3 regions of the Bacillus sp. NPDC094077 genome follow, and region 1 is predicted to be linked to each of the others. Evidence: riboswitches for the same ligand, from Rfam matches in the RefSeq annotation. Region 1 holds a riboswitch; each other region holds the start of a gene.
The links. Region 1 has a riboswitch for magnesium ahead of ACQKNR_RS11465 (cation-transporting P-type ATPase). Riboswitches for the same ligand answer to the same signal wherever they lie in the genome.
Positions count from the first base shown of each region.

Region 2: linked by a shared signal. The riboswitch ahead of ACQKNR_RS28395 (FtsW/RodA/SpoVE family cell cycle protein) and the one ahead of ACQKNR_RS11465 (cation-transporting P-type ATPase) in region 1 are both predicted to bind magnesium.
Region 3: linked by a shared signal. The riboswitch ahead of mgtA (magnesium-translocating P-type ATPase) and the one ahead of ACQKNR_RS11465 (cation-transporting P-type ATPase) in region 1 are both predicted to bind magnesium.

Region 1 covers NZ_JBNNUF010000003.1:519,492-525,100, forward strand. Annotated here, with positions in the region: gene ACQKNR_RS11425 (dynamin family protein) at 1-31, shown strand, start outside; gene ACQKNR_RS11430 (DUF3931 domain-containing protein) at 35-289, opposite strand; gene ACQKNR_RS11435 (GNAT family N-acetyltransferase) at 362-829, shown strand; gene ACQKNR_RS11440 (YpbS family protein) at 851-1,123, shown strand; gene ACQKNR_RS11445 (sulfurtransferase) at 1,126-1,959, shown strand; RNA gene ssrS (6S RNA) at 2,076-2,259, shown strand; RNA gene ssrS (6S RNA) at 2,281-2,464, shown strand; partial or broken gene ACQKNR_RS11460 (hypothetical protein) at 2,518-2,773, opposite strand; M-box (ykoK) riboswitch at 2,925-3,088, shown strand; gene ACQKNR_RS11465 (cation-transporting P-type ATPase) at 3,439-4,164, shown strand; gene ACQKNR_RS11470 (5'-3' exonuclease) at 4,297-5,163, shown strand; gene ACQKNR_RS11475 (FbpB family small basic protein) at 5,417-5,557, shown strand.
Region 2 covers NZ_JBNNUF010000033.1:2,031-7,639, reverse strand. Annotated here, with positions in the region: gene ACQKNR_RS28400 (serine hydrolase domain-containing protein) at 462-1,499, shown strand; gene ACQKNR_RS28395 (FtsW/RodA/SpoVE family cell cycle protein) at 1,742-2,860, opposite strand; M-box (ykoK) riboswitch at 3,050-3,226, opposite strand; M-box (ykoK) riboswitch at 3,749-3,916, shown strand; gene mgtE (magnesium transporter) at 4,194-5,522, shown strand.
Region 3 covers NZ_JBNNUF010000001.1:657,989-663,597, reverse strand. Annotated here, with positions in the region: gene mgtA (magnesium-translocating P-type ATPase) at 1-1,901, opposite strand, end outside; M-box (ykoK) riboswitch at 2,234-2,401, opposite strand; gene ACQKNR_RS03365 (DUF3932 family protein) at 2,601-2,852, opposite strand; gene rnz (ribonuclease Z) at 3,042-3,965, shown strand; partial or broken gene ACQKNR_RS03355 (PTS sugar transporter subunit IIC) at 4,322-4,668, shown strand; gene ACQKNR_RS03350 (hypothetical protein) at 4,681-4,818, shown strand; gene sdaAB (L-serine ammonia-lyase, iron-sulfur-dependent subunit beta) at 4,864-5,523, shown strand; gene sdaAA (L-serine ammonia-lyase, iron-sulfur-dependent, subunit alpha) at 5,542-5,609, shown strand, end outside.

The sequences.
Region 1 (5,609 bases):
AGAGATTGAAAAAGAAATTTATGCTATATAGTCGTTATGAAAAAAAGATTCGTTCGATCTTCTTTTGTAGCACAGTATCTAAAGATTTTACAAATCCTGCAAATTCATCAGTAGAAATCATATGAGTAAGAACGAGTCGTCTACCGTCTGGTGTTTCACCGCATAAGACGAATGAAGAAAATTCATATGTTTTGTTTTCTACTACTAATTTTGGATAGGAATACGTGTCGCTTTTCTTCTTCTTTCCATCAATAGAGATGACGTTGCATTTTTTCTCATTGTTGTCCATGGTGAATCCCTCCTTTCTATTACTTATGGTAGACAAGGAGGGTTTAGAACAATAGAGAAGGGGGAATTTTTTATGTCTGTTGTAATAGAGCTTATTTCGAAAGAAGCTCTACCAAAATCGTTATTGCTACTCGCTGATCCAAGCGAACGGCAAATTGATGCATATGTAGAAAGAGGTTTAACATATGTAGCTATACAAGAGGACGAAGTTATAGGTGTATATGTTCTTTTGGAGACAAGACCGAAGACGATGGAAATTATGAATATCTCGGTTGTAGAGCATATGCAAGGAAAAGGTATTGGAAAGAAGCTATTGAAGCATGCGGTAGAAACTGCTAAAAAGTATGGTATGTCCAAACTTGAAGTTGGTACAGGTAATTCAAGTGTTTCACAGCTTGCGTTATATCAAAAATGTGGATTTCGTATTTTTTCTATTGATTTTGATTACTTTTCGAAGCATTATGAAGAAGAGATTGTTGAAAATGGGATTGTATGCCGTGATATGATTCGGCTTGCAATGGAATTAAATAAAAAAGTATAACTTATCTAGGGGGAAGAAAAGATGGAAGTACATAAAGCAATTACAGCACATTCTCGTAAACAAAATGAAATTGTAAAAACATTTTTGCAATTAGATGCGCAACGTGAAGCAGCTATTGAAGCGGCGATATCACTTGCATCAAATGGGAAAGAATTTTCAGTTGATGTTATTAACGTGGTAACAAAGCAAATTAATGATCTTGCGAAACGAGGGGTTGCACCGCAGCGTAAACTTGTTACAGAAGATATGGTAATGGAATATGTAGGTCGCGTGCGCGAGAAAGAAGGTCGTTAAAGATGATTGTTACAGTCGAATGGTTACGTGAGCATATGGAAGATGAGAATGTCCGTATAATCGATTGTCGTTTTGATTTAGCGAATCCTAATTGGGGTAGAGAAAAGTATGAAGAAGAACATATTCCTCATGCGTTATATTTTGATTTAAATTTAGATTTATCAAGTCCTGTAACGGAACATGGTGGTCGCCATCCATTGCCACATATTGAAGAGTTTGCAGACAAGCTTTCAAAAGCTGGTATTGATGAATCTGCGATAGTAATTGCGTATGACAGTCAAGCTGGTGCAAATGCTTCTCGGTTATGGTGGTTATTAAACTATGTAGGACATGAGAAAGTATATATATTAGATGGCGGATTTCCGGCTTGGAAAGAGAATGGATTACATACAACAACGGAAATTCCTGCTGTTGCACGAAAAACATTTAAAGCAAATATACAAGATCATATGCTTGTCACGATGGAAATGGTCAGAGAGAATATTCATACAGGTGCAGATGTTACGTTAATTGATTCTAGAGAGCCAAAACGTTATACTGGTGTAGAGGAACTTGTTGATCCGAAGGCAGGACATATTCCTACAGCAGTAAACCATTTTTGGAAGGATGGAATTCTAGAATCAGGACAATTTAAAAATGAAGCCCAGCAACAAGAACGATTCCAAAATCTTTCGAAAGATAAGGAAACAATTGTATATTGTGGTTCTGGTGTTACAGCATGTCCAAACGTCATTGCATTAAAATTAGCAGGATTCCAAAATGTTAAATTGTATGCAGGTAGCTGGAGTGATTGGATTTCTTATTCAGAAAATCAAATTGCAAAAGAAGAAGATTAATCACTTGCATGCAAAAATAATTTGTATTAAAATAAGGTCACAAGCAAGAGATTGCTCGAAAAAGATTGTATTTTACACATTGAAAACAATGTGATAATATAACGACAAGTCAATAATACATCCTGCGGTGTGCGTAACTTATTTATGTCTAAAACCGATGTTAGTTATACGGAAGCTCAATATTTAGCGACCATCATCAAGCCTTCCTTGTGGAGGAAGATGTACGGTAACTGTGAGGGCATCCACCTGCGAGTAGCGGGTTTTTGGACATTTACGAGGAGCGGCACGTGCGGGGGGTCTTATTTCAACTAACATTATATAAAATTCCTACGGTGTACGTAGCTTATGCATGTCTTAAACCAATAAGTATAATACGGAAGTTCGATATTTAAATGTAGATAACAAGCCATCTTTTTAAGAAGGAAGTTACAAACATTTGTGAGAACATCCACCTGTGAGAGCAGGTTTATGGACATCTAGAGAGAACGGCATATGTGGGGCTAAATAAAAACCTTACGTTTTATACGTAAGGTTTTTTGTTGCATAAATATATCGATATTATCTTGATTCACCTGTGAAGTTTCCATAATAAATATAGCACTTTCGGTCTTCATCAACCTCTCTTGAAACTAAGGTGAACTCCATATGCATTCCGTCTCGCTTAATATATATAATATCTAAATGGAGAGAGGATAAAATTTCTTCATAATTCCATATATCTTTACTTTCTATTATTTTGGAGGAGGATTCCTTAAGTTCTCTAACCTCAAAGCCTATGTGGGAGTATAGGATCTGAAGGATTATTTGAAAAAACTCTGATGTGTTCAACTCATTTAAATAGTCAAAGGATGAACAGGAAGTATATGACTGTAATACACTAGAGGGAGTCATTGTAATAAGGAAAAGTTTCCATACAAAGTGTTGACATCTATTTTAAATAAGAGTAACATTTTCTATGTAATGAAATAAGTCTCTGTTAGGTGAGGCTCCTGTATAGAGAAATGCTACTGCCCAAAAATGTCGAGAGACGCCAATGGGTCAACAGGAATGATCGAATTAAGGTTTTTCTTAACGTAGCTGGTAATGTACCTATGCTATACAGTGCTAAAACTCGGCGAGGGAGAGGTCTGTAGATTTCTAATTGTATTAGGAATCGTTTATTTGTGTATGTAATGACCTTTGCTCTTTTCGGAGTAAGGGTCTTTTTGTTACAAATATATGAGTTGTTTCATAGTATAGACTATAACTAAAAAATAAACGAGGAGGTGAGGAGCATGTCAAATTCTGACTCGGTTCCGTTACCCATATACTTCAAATCAAAAATATATGATGTAGGCAGGAAACGACTTGTTCCTCCCTCTATATTTATCATAATGTAGCGTTTATATACATATTTAAGCGCTAGACGCTTTCATGGTAAAGTTGATAAATTGAGAAACAAAGCGTTTCTTCCTATGTTGTAAAGGAGGAGACGATAATATGTTATATGCAAACAAAACTGTGGGTAACACGTCATATAAACTAAGTAAAAAATCAATGAAAGAACAAACGATGCTTCAAAAAAATAAAGATTTATTAATTGAAATCGCAACAAGAGATGTAAAATCTGTATTTGCGTATTTTAAAACAACAAGAGACGGATTATCTATGAAAGAGGCGCAAAAACGTATTCAAGTATACGGCCGAAATGAACTCACTTCAAAAAGAGCGCTTCTTGCAGAGGTAATGATGAAGTTAAGCGGAATGATTCCAGGTCTTTCGAAACAACATGTGCGTGATGAATTACAATGCGAAAAAATTACTGTGTCTAGAGTGGAATGTTCTAGTAATGCAGGGCTAAACACTGAACTGAAAATGATGGAGATACCAGTACAAGAGCTTGTACCTGGAGATATGATTTTTCTTTCAGCTGGAGATACAGTGCCAGCAGATGTACGTATCATTTATGCAAATGATTTATTAGTAAATGAGTCTGTGCTAACGGGAAACGACGCGAGTATAGAGAAATTTGAGAGTTGCTATCATCTTGAACGTAAACGATTTATTCCATTAAAACGGATGAAAGATTATAATCCACTTGAGCTTGAAAATGTATGTTTCAAAAGTACGTATATTGTTAGTGGAAATGCAAAGGCTGTAGTTGTTTCGACTGGAAAGAATACGTATTCAGGAATACTGCATACTTGTTGTAGTAGAATGTCTTAATGTGTTAATGATGCTAAATATACAAAAACAATGTATAATAGACAAAGTTGAGCAAAAACGTAGAATGGTAATCTACTTATATAACCTTACGTGATAACGTGAGGTTATTATTTTTTTAATAGGAGAGGAATTATGAAAAAAGTATTATTAGTTGATGGTATGGCACTATTATTTCGTGCTTTTTACGCAACAAGTGTCTATGGACAGTTTATGAAACGACAAGATGGTACCCCAACGAACGGGATTCATGGTTATATGAAGCATTTATTAACAGCTACGCAAGCAATCGAACCAACACACATCGTAACGTGCTGGGATATGGGAAGTACGACATTTAGAACGGAATCGTTCTCGAATTATAAAGCAAATCGTGCAGCGCCGCCAGAAGAATTAATTCCGCAATTTGATCTAGTACAAGAAATGACTGCAAAATTATCGATTCCGGTCATCGGTATGAAAGGATATGAAGCGGATGACTGTATCGGTACGCTTGCAAAACAATATTGCAATGAAGCGGAAGTTTATATTTTAACAGGTGATACAGATTTACTTCAACTCGTTGATAACAGCGTTACAGTTATGCTTCTGCGCAAAGGAATTGGAAATTACGAGTATTACACACCAGAGAAAATTATGGAAGAGAAAGGTGTAGAACCATGGCAAATCGTCCATGCGAAAGCGTTCATGGGAGATACGAGTGATAACTATCCAGGTGTAAAAGGTATCGGTGAAAAAACAGCGTATAAGCTGATTCAAGAGCACGGAACAGTACCAGCTGTACTAGAAAATGTAGCATCATTAACGAAAGCACAGCGTACAAAGATTGAAAGTGATTTAGAGAACTTAAATATTTCATTACAATTAGCGCAAATTCATTGTGAAGTTCCAATTTCATGTTCACTAGAAGAAGGGTTACACACAATGGATGAAGAAAAACTTAGATTCGTTTGTGAAGAAATGAATTGGGGAAGACCTGAAATATTAATAAATATGTTGTAAGAAGTGGAAAGACCGATTAAATATTTTTTGATCGGTTTTTCTTTTTGTTCACAAAGTTGTCAGGAAATAAACAGAATTTTCATATGAAGTTCAAATAGAATTCACAACAATCAATTATTATAAGACAAACAGATAATTACTTATCCCGTATTAACGGGTAGTAGGACTTTAATCAGTGGGGGTAAATCCTCCCCGCTGATTAAAGTTTCACTTTATCTTTTATATAAACCATCCCCCAAGGAGGAAAATAAAAATGCGAAAAAAAATGAGAAAATCCTTTAAACAATTATTAATAGAAAATAAACAATCACTACTAACTAATAAAGAGAATATGAAAGAAATTGAAGAACGAATTGAGAAACGACATGTAGCATATAGTGGTTCTAATAATTGAATGAAGATTGATTTATAACACCCCTTCACAAAGTGAAGGGGTGTTATAGTAT
Region 2 (5,609 bases), on a different contig from region 1:
ATGCTAAACGGAAAATCGTATTCCACAGTTTTTCCTATTTAATTATAAATTTTTGGCATACGGAAATATGACTATCAGGTCAAGCAAACCAGTATCATAGGAATATCAACTTAAACACAAAATAGCCCCATGTTTATTTTTGGGGTTAAATATATTTCTTTGGAAAAGTGACTGTAAAAGCCCTGAATAATTAATTCTATTGGCTTTCATTCCAATCAAAAAAACTGTCATAAAAAAAGAGGGGGAAGACATTGTTTGCTAAAATTTGTTTGTAAAAGCTTTTAACCTGTTAAGAGCAATCGTAAAGTAGACTATTAATTTCTTTAATAATTTTTGCTTTCCTTTAGTACTTGGCATACTGCATTAGAAAGTTTAAATTTTGAAAGGAGAATTTGATATTTTATATATAGTATTTTTTTATTGTATTCCTAACCATTCAAAGAGAAGGTTATGTGATTGAGATGAATAATACATATAATGAAAAGACACATACATCGATTAAACAATTATATAATAAATTTTCACCAAAAGCTCCTGGCTTTGCATATATTGCTAGCTTCGATAGCGGAGTAACTTATAAAGGTGCAGTTGGCTTAGCTTCTATAGGGGAAAATCTACCCATAACTACCAAAAACATTTTTAATATTGCCTCAGTTTCTAAACAATTTACAGCGTTTTCTATATCACTCTTAGAACAAGAGGAGAAATTGAGTTTAGATGATTCAATTGTAAAGTTTGTCCCTTCTATAGGAGCATATGCTGAACCTGTAACATTGAGACACCTAATTCATCACACTGGTGGATTAGTTGATTATATGGAATTGGCTGAAGCAGAAAATATTAAATATACTGATACATTAACTGTGGAAGAATCGCTAGAACACCTTAATAGTCATCAAATTGCAAGGTTCCCAGTTGGAACAAAATTTGAGTATAGCAATACAGGATATTTATTATTATCACTAGTGGTAGAGAAGGTAAGTGGCAAGTCTCTATGTCAGTTTACAAAGGAGCGTATTTTTGACCCTTTAAATATGAGAGACACAACAATTGTGGATTACTACCCAACTACTATATCAATTGCTAGAGGATATTCAAAGAATGGGCAAGGTACATATAAGATCTATGAAAGCCCATGGGAACATACAGGGGATGGGGCGGTTCATACAACAGCTGAAGACCTGGTAGAATGGGGAGGAAATTTAACTACAGGTACCGTTGGTGGAAAAGACCTTGTGAAAAGAATGAGCGAAATAGGTCCGAAAATTTCTCCAACTGGAGAAACGATTATTGCCAATGAAGATTATGCTTTTGGGCTGAGGGTTGCAGAAGGTTTTAACTGTCGATACCTGGAACATTCAGGAAGGTGGGCAGGTTATCGTTCACACTTCATCCGGTTTCCAAAAGAATCTTTGTCTGTTGTGGTACTAAGTAACTATGATGAATTTGACTCTAAAAAATATGCTAATGAAATTGCAGAAATTGTTTTAGAAAACTAAAAAATAATAGAGCGTAGAAGACAGCATTTGGATTTGGTTTACCCCACGTTGTTTAAGGTGTAATTGATTTTGAGAACGGAAAGCAAGCATATATTAATGCCTGCCTTTTTTGGTATTAATATTAATACATTTAAAAACTTCATTAGCAATTCTTTGAATATAGATTGCTCAATGGGGTTAAATTTTATAATTTTAAAAAAGTAATTATGAAAAATAGAATTACATATAACAGATTATATATTCTAATTATCAAACTTAATTTTATTGAAAATTGAAATATTAAGTAATATTCCTATTGCTATTAAATTAACCATTAAAGAACTTCCACCAAAACTTACAAATGGAAATGGTGTACCTGTAAGAGGAAATAGTCCTGTAATACCACCTAAATTAACAACAGATTGCATACCAATCATACACCCTATACCAATTGCTATAAAACTTCCGAATGGATCTTCACATAGTTGTGCAATTTTTAATGAGCGAAGAACTATAGCTAATACTCCAGCCATTATAATGAATACACCAATAAACCCTAGTTCCTCAGAAACGATTGCCATTATAAAATCAGTATGTGGTTCTGGGAGATAACCAGTTTTTTGAATGCTATTTCCGAATCCACGTCCAGTAATTCCTCCTGAACCAATGGCAATAAAAGAATTTACAAGCTGATATCCATTTCCTTGCGCATCAACAAAGGGATTGAAGATCGTCGTAATACGTGTTTTTTGAACTTCTGACAAACTATATTGGATCAAAAAATATAAAATAGGTAACCATAAAATAGAACCAATAGTGGTTCTTTTAATTATAAGGTTTATATTTATTCCAGAGCAAAGAAATATGCCAAAACCTATACCTAATATTAAAAGTGCAGATCCTAAATTTGGTTGTTTATAGATCAGGAAAAAAATTGTAGCTAAAAAAAATAAAAGTTTTCCGCCCCCAATCCAAACTTGTTTAGCTGATTCTTGTCGTAATGCAAAAAAACGGGCTGTTACAAGTATTGTTCCTAATTTAAGAAACTCAGCTGGCTGTATACCAAAGATCCATGATTGAGCATTATTTACCACTTTTCCTTTCCATAAAACCATAATTAATAAAAAAATCCCTCCAACCATAATACAGATTGAGACTATTCGTTTTTTCCATATTTCATATGGGAGAATAGCACAAACTATTAACCCTATTGTTCCTAAAAGTAGCTTTGTTAATTGAGAATCAACAAAGTGTCTACTGTTATAACCATAATGTTGGACAGCAACAATGGAGCTCGCGCTATACATCATGATAATACCTAAAGTACATGTTATGAATAGAGGGAGGAGCAATAGATAATCGAGTTTTAATATTTTTTTCATTTTAATATCCTCCTGATTTACAACAAAGCTTAATATTACATTTGCTAATGAATAGAATCTTGTCTTCACCAATTATTAAATAGGATTTTTTCTTTTAAAAAATCCTATCGCTTATACCCTGTTTTTTTATGCAAATATCCCCCCTAGTTACATACTAGGGGGGATTCAAAATGGCATGACTAAATAAAGCTTTTCTCCCCCTAGTAGAGCTTTGGCACTATACAACGTAAAGCAATGGAAATTCATTACTTAGCTATCTTAAGAAAAGCCTTAATCCGACAATTCCTGTTCTACCCATTGGCGTCTTTCGACATTTTTGGGCAATAGCCTGTGTTTGTATAGGAGCCTCACCTAACAGGTTTAGCAATATAAATTTTATGTATTTGTTTCGTGTAGCAAGCATAAATACTTTTTTTTTGCCTGTCAAGTAAACGTCTTGCTAATTTTATATTCTTTATTGCTTTATAAATCTTTTAGAAATGATGTGAGAAAATGTATTTAATCATCTCGTATAGATACATATTTTCGACTTGTAGTGTATAGTTTGATTAAGTAGTTTAACCATATAAATTTGATAAACAGTAAAGAAGATTTTAATCATAAAAGAAGATTTTTTGAAGAATGTTCTTTTGAGGTACGGAATGAATAATGATTCAACTTCTGCTATAAAGTTAAAAATGAATCGTAAACAATAAGTTTCATATACGAAATCTCATTTGTTTTATAACATTTCTTCAAACTAATTGTATTTAAATTTTATATCTTTTAAGTAGAATTTTAAATTTGCAATAGAATTGAATTACATTTCTCTATAAAATAATTTTTTATGAATCGAATCGAAAGTTAGTTGACAAATATTAAATTCTGGTTTAAATTTTGAAGTAATTCAATAATCTTTGTTAGGTGAGGCTCCTGTATAGAGAAACGCTGCTGCCCAAAAATGTCGAGAGACGCCAATGGGTCAACAGGAACGGTCGGATTAAGGCCCTTTTTAATGTAGCTGGTTATAAAAACCTATGCTATACAGTGCTAAAACTCAACGAGGGAGTGGTATACGATTTGATAGAAAGGCACCTCTGCGATTTTGGCAGAGCTGTCTTAATAATCATTTATTTGTATTGTAAAAAACCTTTACTCCTTTTTGAGTAAAGGTTTTTCTGTTTAATTTTATTTATTTTTATCTTGTCTATATTCAAAAAGGAGGTAGTTCTAAATAATGAATTGATTGCAATGTAACTATTAATGCTCAAATAAAAATTTTAGACAGATAAAATAACACAAAACCACTCATGAAACTCTAGAGTCTCTCTTAGCAATATGAGGAGGAGTTAACATGAAGAAATTATTAAATGAATTACTTGTAACCCAAAATAACTTGGATGCAGAGAAAGTTTTACGACATCCGTCGTATGATGTTGCGCAAGAAGTAAAACGATTTTCAATTGAAGATCAAGTCATATTACTAGATAAGATACCTGTATTAAAAAGCTCAAAAATTCTTCAACATTTGAGTACAGAAGAAAAATATAATATCTTAATTCACTTATCTGAAAACAAAGCTAAAACGTTACTAAATTTACAACCGATTGATGAAACAGTAGATCTACTTCTAGCGGTTCACCCGGAAAAACAAGCTAAATTAATGGCGTATCTAAATAAAATTACAAAACATAACGTAAAAAAATTAATGGCTTTTAAACCTGAAACCGCAGGAAGCCTTGTCACAAGTGATTTTGTTGCAGTTAGAGGGAATTGGTCAGTAAAAATGACATTGAAGTACATTAGGGAACATTCTGAAAATGTAGAATCGATATCTTATATTTATGTTCTTGATAGTCATGGTCATCTAAAGGGAATCGTTTCCATACATGAGTTATTATTAGCAGCAGATGAAGAGATATTATCTACTATCATGATTCAAGAGATGATTTCAGTACACGCTGAGGTTGATCAACAGGAAGTTGTAAAAAAGCTACTGAATTATAATTTAGCAGCAATACCCGTAACAACAGCAAATAATGAGATGATTGGCATTATAACATTTGATGACGTAATGAATGTTATGGAAGCAGAAGCTACAGAAGATATCCAAAAGTTAGGCGGAAGTGAACCATTAAATCAATCTTACTTTGAATCTAGTATTTGGAGCATTTTCTTCAAACGTCTACCATGGTTATTGCTTCTATTTGTTGCTGAGGCATATACAGGTACAGTACTAAAGTATTTTGAAGACGAAATTGAAACAGTAGTTGCCCTTGCTTTCTTTGTTCCATTATTAGTAGGTACTGGAGGGAATACAGGAACACAGGTTGTAGCAACAATTACTCGTGCAATTGGTATCGGAGAGGTGAAATTTAAAGACATTTTCCGTGTAATGAAAAAAGAATTTGCAATAGGTATGCTTCTCGGACTTGCACTTGGGGTAGCTGGGCTCACTCGTGCTTATATGTTAGGTGTTGGAACAGAAGTTGCACAAGTTGTGGCAATCACTTTATTATTTATTGTTATTTGGGCCTCTCTTGTTGCAGCTGTTTTACCTTTGATTCTGAGAAAATTAAAATTAGATCCTGCAGTCGTTTCCGGTCCATTCATTACAACATTTGTTGACGGAACAGGGTTAGTAATTTATTTCATGGTTGCAAAAACGTTATTAAATTTGTGAATATACACTGAAATAAATACGAAATGGAGGATAAGTATTTCAGCTTGCTTGCTAAGACATAGTGGAGAACTCAGGAATGAGGAAAAC
Region 3 (5,609 bases), on a different contig from region 1:
TTTCCTTGTAATACACGTATAATGCGGGATTTTTGCATTGGATTGAGCTTCGCAAATACGGTCGTTTCTTCTGCCAGCTTTGCTAATGCTTTATCAGGTAAAGAATCGATCTCGTAACCGAGGATTGGTTCACCAATATTCAATCCAACTTCTTTACAAACCTTTCTTGTAACAATTTCATTATCGCCAGTTAATATCTTCACTTGTACACCATGTTTCTGTAATGCTTGAATGGCAGAAGCTGTAGATAGTTTAGGCGGATCTAAAAATCCGATATATCCAGCAAGAACCATAACCGATTCATCTTGTACTGTATAAGCTTTATGATTTGGCTTGTTATGCTTCTTGTAGGCTACAGCAATGACACGCATACCTTCACTATTCAATGTCTCACTTAGTTGTTTAACATTTGAGCGCATTTCCTCGGTAAGTGGAATAACTTGCCCATCCATTTCAGTGTAGTTACAAATGGATAAAATTTCTTCTACCGCCCCTTTACAAACCATTGTATGTTCACCTGAAATGTCTTTGACGATGACGGACATACGACGGCGAGCAAAATCAAATGGAATCTCATCTAGTTTTTGAAACATTGAAGGGTCGAATTTATGATTTTCCTCTGTATGCTCAATAACAGCTTTATCTATTAAATTTTTCAATCCAGTTTGATAGAAGCTATTTAAATATGCAAATTGTAATACGCGATTACATTCATTCCCATTAGGGTCTAAATGGCGAACAAGCACCACTTTATCTTCTGTCAATGTACCTGTTTTATCAGTACAAAGAATGTTCATAGCCCCTAGATTTTGAATAGAGTTTAGCTGCTTTACAATTACTTTTTGTTTAGACATGTTAACGGCACCTTTTGCTAAATTAGCAGTTACAATCATTGGTAACATTTCAGGTGTAAGACCCACTGCAACAGCAATAGCGAAGAAGAAAGCTTCTTGCCAATCACCTTTTGTGAAACCATTAATGAGAAGGACGATAGGCGCCATAATAAGCATGAACGTAATTAAGAGCCAACTTACTTTGTTTACTCCTTTATCAAAGCTTGTTTCTGCACGTTTGCCAATTACTTTCTTTGCTAAAGAACCGAAATAAGTGTCTGTACTAGTTGAGACGACTACAGCTTTTGCACTACCGCTAACAATATTTGTTCCCATGAAGCAAAGGTTTTCCATATCAAGCGGATTGTAATTATTTTTCATGCTTTTCGGTAATATATGTTTATTTTCTGTATGGTAGCAGTTTTCGTATTTTTCTACTGGAAGTGCTTCTCCTGTTAAAGAAGATTGATTTACAAATAAATCTTTAGCGGATAAGATACGCACATCAGCCGGAACGATATCACCGGCTGAAAGTGAGATGATATCTCCAGGTACAAGCTCTTCAATTGGAATTTCTGTTGTAAGGTTTCGATTTAAATTTGTCACGTTTTTTGTTTCATGTATAAACCCGTTTATTCTAAAGACGCTTGCAGTTGTTCGAACCATAGCTTTTAACTTATCTGCCGCTTTTTGAGAACGAAATTCTTGGGAAAAACGAATCGTTGCACTTAGTAGTACCATTACAGATACGACAAGAGTTCCTTGTATATCATCTGTGAAAAAAGAGAGTGCTCCAAGTGCCAATAAAACAAAAATAAATGGATTTTTAAATGCCAGCAAAAGTTGAATATACCATGGCGATGTTTTATTATGAGCAATTTCGTTCGGACCGTATAAAGAAAGTCTACGAGTCGCTTCTTGTTTAGAGAGTCCATCTTGTGTTGTTTCTAGAATTTTTAACGCAGAGTTTACATCTTGTGTTGCAATTTCCACTAATAATTTGTTATTTGTTTTCATGCTATTTTGATCATAAGCATGCTTTGTTTCTTGTCTTTGTAAATTTAACATCGGTAGTTCCTCCTTTGTCATGAAGGAGGAAACAATCTGTTACTCGACTATTTAAAATTAGGAGGAACAGCTTCTTTCCTACCTACATGATGAAATATTAACGTAAAACATATGGGTATCTGGGCCGAATCATCAATTGCCACTGTTCCTCACCTCTGTACAATTTAATAGTTTCTGAATATGCTATGTTTGTTTCATAGTAAGGTGCATAAAGACGTAAAAAAGACCTTTACTCACAACGAGTAAAGGTCTGAATTCACAGTTAAAAAGAGTCCACACGAAAGCCTGTTAGTGAACATAGATAAAAACAGTTTTTTTGTATGACAAAATACATGCACCTCTCCCTCGTTGAGTTTTAGCACTGTATAGCATAGGTACTGAAACCAGCTACGTTAAAAAAGGCCTTCATTCCGACCTTTCCTGTTGACCCATTGGCGTCTCTCGACATTTTTGGGCAGCAGCGTTTCTCTATACAGGAGCCTCACCTAACAGAGACCATATTCAATTACATGTTGAATGTTAGCACTGAAACTTTGTAGTGTCAATATCTTTTTAATCTGTTTTTTTGAAAAATCAAATAGATTCATGATGGCCATATAGTAGGAAATAAGGGGTATTTTTATTGTAAATAAGGTGGGAAAATAAATGTTTTAATGGATATAAATAAAAAGCACTGAAACCAGTGCTTTTTATAATAGATTAAGAGATTGTATGGTTTTCAAAAATAACAATCTCTGAGTTATTTGCTGTTGAAACGCGTTGTGCGTAATATGTTAAAGCTGAAGAAATATATGTTGGCAACGTCTCATTCGTATGTGATGTTGTATATTCATGGATTAATTCTTTTAAAGTCGTCCATTCTAATTGTGCTGGGTGATCAGACACGAAAGAACTTACCCAGCGATCAAATGAAGATGAAAAATCAGTTTGTAAACGAAATACTTCTTTCATAATAAAACGCTCCCTTAAAATGTAGTATAATCATTTTAACATAAAACACGAACGATTGCTAAGTTTTTCAAGAATAACGTTCGTGTTATATAGTTGTCTAGATGATTGGCTATGTAAATTCGATTTGCCATTTGAAATAACATTCCGTAAGATGAGAGATAGATTATATAAAGAGCTGGAGGAAAGAAAGTGGAATTTGTATTTTTAGGAACTGGCGCAGGTGTTCCTTCGAAAGGAAGGAATGTTTCAGCAATTGCTTTGCAATTGTTAGAAGAACGAGGACAGACTTGGTTATTTGACTGTGGTGAAGCGACGCAACATCAAATATTATATACATCTGTACGTCCACGCCGCATTGAAAAAATATTTATTACCCATTTACATGGTGATCATATTTTTGGATTGCCTGGTTTATTAGGTAGTCGTTCATTTCAAGGAGGGACTACACCTTTAACAGTGTACGGACCAAAAGGAATTAAGCAATTTATTGAAGTAGCATTATCGGTAAGTACGACACATGTGAAATATCCACTTGAAATTGTTGAGATAACAGAAGAAGGTACTGTGTTTGAAGATAATGAATTCTATGTGGAAACGAAAAGATTGTCACATGGTATTGAATGTTTCGGATATCGTATCGTAGAGAGGGATATACAAGGAGCTCTTTTAGTCGATAAATTGCTGGAAATGGGTGTGAAACCAGGTCCAATTTTTAAACGTTTAAAAGATGGAGAAGTAGTTGAATTAGAGAATGGTACGACACTAAATGGAAAAGACTTTATTGGTCCGCCTCAAAAGGGAAGAATTATTACCATTTTAGGTGATACACGATATTGTGAAGCGAGTAGAGAGCTGGCACAAGACGCTGACGTACTTGTTCACGAAGCAACTTTTGCAGCAGAAGATGAACAACAAGCCTATGATTATTTTCATTCCACATCTAAGCAAGCTGCGAGTATTGCACTTCAGGCAAATGCGAAACGATTAATATTAACTCATATTAGTTCTCGTTATCAAGGAGATACATATAAGGAATTATTGAAAGAGGCAAGAGAGCTATTTTCTAATACCGAAATAGCAATGGATTTAAAATCATTCCCAGTAGAAAGATAATAATTTCAAGAAAAAATGGTGACTTATGTTTACCATTTTTTTATTACTAAAAAATTTTTAGTAATAAACTGTTATCATTTTATAGTTATACTTGGATAACACAGAAGTTTATAATGGTTTGAATATATAGGATGAAAATACGAAATACCGATTATTTAGAAAAACTGTTATATAAGCGCGTGTATATACAAGTAATACAAATAGGGGGAATAGAATTTTATTCAGAAATTTTAAAATTCAACAAAAGTAAGCGTTTTATAAAAAACAAGCTATAATGAGGGCACATTATAATTTACATCATGCGTGTTAGCCATTTTTTGTAACAAACGAAATTGACTAAACAATGAGAGAGCAACATGGAGATTATTAAAGGAAAGATATTACTATTATTTGTACTATATCTTTTTTCATTCTTTAGTTTTAAAGCGCCAAACGGTATGAAAGCAATAGGAGCTTTAGCAAGTGTAGTCGTTGCAAGTTTCTTAGTAGAAGCTTTTCAATTATACGCTGGTGGAGATTTAATTGGTATATCATTCTTTAAAAGAAGTCGGAAAATCAGTAGGTAGTCTAGGCGGAGTAGTGGGTGCAACTTTAGTTGCATTAGTAATGGGTGTATCCACCTGTTTATGCTATGCTTGCAATGGCTTCTGTGTTAAACTTTGGATTGCTACCAGGATTTATTACTGGTTATCTTATATCATTTTAAATGAAAGTAATGCTATATTTCTTATGTATTATGGTATCTGGTATTATTTCAGGATATATTGGTTCACTTTTATTCAAAAACTATCCAATTCTTACAGCGGAACAGATTCGTGGTACAACTGGAAAAGCAACCGTTTCGGCAGCTTAATAGAATAGTAAAAAATTTTTTTATAGAGATTTAGGGGGAGTTATGATGAAGTATCGCTCAGTATTTGATATTATTGGTCCAGTTATGATTGGTCCATCAAGTTCACATACAGCAGGCGCAGCAAGAATGGGGCAAGTTGCTCGCCAGCTGTTTCGTCATGAACCAGAAAGAGTAAGCATTTCATTATATGGGTCATTTGCAAAAACATATCGTGGTCACGGTACGGATGTAGCACTAATCGGTGGAATACTAGGATTTGAAACAGATGATTTACGTATTCCAAATGCGTTAGAAATTGCAAAAGAACGCAGAATTGAAGTGGAATTTATTGAAGAAGATGCAAATGCTCCACACCCAAATACAGCGAAAATTCGTCTGTATAAAGGCGAAGAGGAAATCGAAGTTGTTGCTTGCTCAATCGGTGGCGGTAAAATCGAAGTTGTAGAATTAAACGGATTCGATCTTCAATTATCAGGAACGAGTCCAGCACTTCTTATTGTAAATAACGATCGCTTTGGTGCTATCGCAGCTGTAGCTTCAATCCTTGCGAAACACGAGATTAACATTAGTACAATGAGTGTTTCTCGTAAAGAAAAAGGAAGAAGAGCGCTTATGGTCATTGAAACAGATGAATTGTTAGCAGATGAAGTGATTGAAGAAATTAAAGGACAACAAAATATTTGTCAAGTAACTATTATGGATTAATTGCAGGGGGGACACACCATGTTTCGGAATGCAGCGGAACTAGTGGCGCAAGCTAAAGAACAAAATGTAAAAATCGCAGAAATTAT